Regions from separate parts of the Ewingella sp. C233 genome, predicted to be linked through region 1. Evidence: predicted binding sites of a transcription regulator. Region 1 holds the regulator's gene; the other holds the start of a gene.
The links. Region 1 encodes ArgR, which controls arginine synthesis, uptake and breakdown. Its sites were predicted from a motif close to ANTGAATAAAAATACANT; they were not measured.
Positions count from the first base shown of each region.

Region 2: a site for ArgR is predicted at 1,124-1,141, ahead of argF (ornithine carbamoyltransferase). Genes of this name have one in related genera too.

Region 1 covers NZ_JBUZRI010000003.1:431,360-433,565, forward strand. Annotated here, with positions in the region: gene mdh (malate dehydrogenase) at 1-114, opposite strand, end outside; gene argR (transcriptional regulator ArgR) at 576-1,046, shown strand; gene yhcN (peroxide/acid stress response protein YhcN) at 1,539-1,802, shown strand; gene yhcN (peroxide/acid stress response protein YhcN) at 2,016-2,206, shown strand, end outside.
Region 2 covers NZ_JBUZRI010000002.1:432,877-435,082, forward strand. Annotated here, with positions in the region: gene ACZRKO_RS14370 (6-phospho-beta-glucosidase) at 1-384, shown strand, start outside; gene rraB (ribonuclease E inhibitor RraB) at 547-1,002, opposite strand; gene argF (ornithine carbamoyltransferase) at 1,185-2,192, shown strand.

The DNA.
Region 1 (2,206 bases):
TACCGGTGCAATGTCATACAGCGAGAGTTCTGAACCTGAAGGTAATTGCGTCTTGAGTAGAAGAGCGAGGGCCTGGCCGATACCACCGGCTGCACCGAGAACTGCAACTTTCATCCTGTACTCCTTTTTTAACAAAAACTTAAAAATCGCCGTGAATTCATCTAGTTATGACCTTAATCTACTGGATGACCAAACACAATCCTGGAACCCCGATAGTGAGAAGTTACGCAGCATTAAGGTAGTTTGTCGGCTTAATTTAAGATTATTTTGCTTATGCTTCAGTGGCATAAAACAATCAGACCTGAAATAGCCTCACGAAACACGACAGGTTAACTGGCGGTTACATTACACCCGAAGTCAACATCAGGACAATATCATTTTCATAACAATTTGTTCACCAAAAGTCCGATTGAGAATGCACGAAATTGGCATATTCATCACATTTAATCGTCTGCAACCTTGGCTTCACACCTGATATTCCGGATAATCCAAGATTCATTGCAGAACGCTTATTGAATAAAAATTCAAATATATGCATAATCTGCAACACTATCGTTATGACCTCAGGGTGCAAAATGCGTAATCCTGCTAAACAGGAAGATCTGATCAAAGCCTTCAAATCGTTATTGAAGGAAGAGAAGTTCAGCTCTCAGGGCGAAATTGTCCTCGCCTTACAAGAAGATGGCTTCGAGAACATCAATCAATCGAAAGTTTCGCGCATGCTGACCAAATTCGGCGCGGTACGGACCCGCAATGCAAAAATGGAAATGGTCTACTGTCTGCCTGCGGAAATCGGTGTCCCAACCACCACCAGTCCATTAAAGAATCTGGTATTAGATATCGATTACAATGAAGCCGTCGTCGTTATCCGCACCAGCCCGGGGGCAGCGCAGTTAATAGCCCGACTGCTGGACTCATTGGGGAAATCAGAAGGAATTCTGGGCACCATTGCCGGTGATGACACCATTTTCACCACACCTGCCCGCGGTTTCAGCGTTAAACAGCTGTACGAAGCGATTCTTAGCCTTTTCGAACAGGAACTGTAAAACGGTTCTCTGTTCAGCTTAATGGACTCTCCGCATTACACTTTATGTGCAGGTTACCCGCAATTTTCCTCTGAAGGTATCCTGCAAGCTCCCCACCATACCGGTAATAGTTATCCTTTTTATTTTAACTACCTTATAAATGCCTCTCATTTTTCCCTCTGTTACTCCATGACAGCGTTTTTTACGGGCAAATAGCTCATTACAGGTCACATCATCGTTACATCATCGTTTCATTAGTGCGAACAACTGTAAAATTACGCACAAATAGTCAAAGCAGCTCAACCTTCTGATTTTAATAACCAATCATTCAATTCGTTCATTTTTACATCTCTTTTAATATCTTTTAGTTATTAAAAACACGACAAGCACACTTATAACCACCAAAAAAACTATTAGCAAACTATTAATATTCTCAGTTACCACATGTATACTCATTTTCGTGATGTGAATCACTGTTTGTTCGGACGCATAATAAAATAGACGAGGTTAATCATGAAAGTTACTACTGCTATCGCAACATTAAGCATTCTATCTGCCCTGTCATTTGGTGCTTTTGCAGCACAACCCGTTACACAGGATCAGGCGCAAAAATTGCAATCTGTTGGAATGATTAGCGTAAGCGGCATCGCCGGCGCTCCTTCAGATATCCGCCAGGCACTGTCCGCAAAAGCTGACGAAAAAGGTGCTAAATCCTTTCGCGTGATCGAAGTTCGTGAAGAAGGCAACTTCCACGCTACCGCAGAAATTTACCAATAAACGTGTCAGGTAGATAAAGCGAAGAGGCCTGAGCACAACCAGGTTTGCGGAATCAAAACGAAATACCCAATGGATTTATCACTGCAACACACCAAGTTTCCAGAGCGTGAGAACGCCCTTCAATCTTGATAATACAGACCTGATGAATCCCAAACATGAATCGACGTTGCGATGAAAAGTTGATATCAACGTCATAAATATCAGGAAATTGTCATGAAAATCATTACTACCCTTGCTGCCCTTAGCCTGTTTACTGCCGTTTCATTCGGCGCTTCAGCGGCACAGCTGGTCACCAACGATCAGGTACAGAATTTACAGCCTATGGGCGTGATTAACGTCAGCGGTGTTAACGGCGTCTCTATGGATATCCGCCAGAAACTGTCCGATAAAGCCGACAGCATGGG
Region 2 (2,206 bases), on a different contig from region 1:
ATTGACCCTGTTGGTCTGCGTTACTCACTGAGCGTGCTGTATGAGCGTTATCAGAAACCGTTGTTCATTGTTGAAAACGGCTTCGGCGCCATCGACAAAGCAGCACCTGACGGAATGATCCATGATGAATACCGCATCGCCTATCTGAAAGCGCACATCGAACAGATGAAAAAAGCGGTGCTGGAAGACGGTGTGGATCTGATGGGCTATACCCCGTGGGGTTGTATCGACTGCGTGTCATTCACCACCGGCGAATACAGCAAACGCTATGGCTTCATCCACGTCGATAAAAACGATGATGGCACCGGCACGATGGCGCGGTCACGTAAGCAGAGTTTTGACTGGTATAAGAAGGTCATTGAAAGTAACGGGGAAGATATCTAAGCAAATATTGGCTGGGCTATTTTGCTTGCCATTTTGCGCCCGGGCAGTGCTCACAATCCTCACGTACTAAGTGTACGCTCCGGTTGTTGCGCGCTGGCCGGGCACAAACTGGCTGCGACAATTACGCCCTGAATAACCGTCTAAAAGGCGTTATCTAAAAGATTAATGACGTTTACCGTCATCATCTTCATCTAGGCCTTCTTCTTCTTCATCGCCTTCTTCGCCGTCTTCGCCGTCTTCGCCGTCTTCATCTTCGTCGTCGTCGTCGCCTTCGAAGTATGTACCCCAACCGTCGTAGTTGACGCCCTGAGCTTCGGCCAGGTTCATTAGCTGCTCAACCTGGGTGTCGATTTGTTCAGCATTCAGCGCAATTTCGCTGATCACGTCGCAGCACATCACGGTACTGCCATCTTCAACTTCCAGCTCTTCCGCGTCGGTCACTTCATAACCCAGTTTGAAAGCTTCGACCGCTGCTTTCTCCAGAACGTCGAAATTCTCTGAAGATAAGTGGTGTTCGATAGTGTAAAGCGCGTCAGGATCGCTGCCATCTTCCAGCAGTTCTTCGATGATTAAGCGGGTTTCTTCACGTTGTTCTTCCAGCAATTCACGATTTGCCATGCCTCAGTCCTCAATCAATGTGACGTATCTGGGCGCCATTTTCACACAGCCAAGGTTCTGCCTCCACTATAAATGACAAAGTTTTTACGCCGGGGTTGTAATTGCATATTCATACATATAAATTGAATTTATATTCACCATAAAATGCACAATACAATGCAAAAGCATCGGAGAGGAACATCATGAGTCTTTTGAGTAAACGTCATTTTCTCAGGTTACTGGATTTTACCCCGTCGGAAATTTTATCCCTTCTCAAACTCTCGGCTGAGCTTAAAGCTGCCAAGAAGAATGGCACGGAAAAAGCCCATCTGACGGGGAAAAACATCGCGCTCATCTTCGAAAAAGACTCGACCCGTACCCGATGCTCTTTCGAAGTTGCCGCTTATGATCAGGGTGCCAGAGTCACTTATCTCGGCCCGAGCGGCAGCCAGATCGGCCATAAAGAGTCGATGAAAGACACTGCACGCGTGCTGGGAAGAATGTATGACGGTATTCAGTATCGTGGTTTTGGCCAGGATAAGGCTGAAACGCTGGCTGAATTTTCCGGCGTGCCGGTCTGGAACGGCCTGACCAACGAATTTCACCCGACACAGCTGCTGGCCGACCTGCTGACCATGCAGGAGCAGTTACCGGGCCTCCCCCTTAAAGGCATGAAACTGGCCTATCTTGGCGACGCACGCAACAACATGGGCAACTCGCTGTTGGAAGCGGCGGCGTTGTGCGGTCTGGACTTACGCCTGGTCGCGCCGACGGCCTGCTGGCCGGATGCGGAGCTGGTTGAAACCTGCCAGCATCTGGCACGGGAGAACGGCGGTAACATCACCCTGACCGAAGATATTGCCAGCGGCGTGAAAGGGACCGACTTCCTTTACACCGACGTGTGGGTGTCGATGGGGGAGCCGAAAGAGACCTGGAAAGAACGCATCAGCTTACTGCGTGCTTATCAGGTTAACAGCGCCATGCTGGCGCTGACAGGCAACCCGCAGGTGAAATTCCTGCACTGCCTGCCCGCATTCCATGACGATCAGACCACGCTCGGCCGCCAGATGGCGCAGGAGTATGACCTGCACGGCGGCATGGAAGTCACCGACGAGGTGTTTGAATCCGCGAACAGCGTAGTATTTGATCAGGCTGAAAACCGCCTGCACACCATCAAAGCCGTGATGGTCGCCACGCTCGGTTCTGTTTGATTTTTCCACAGCCT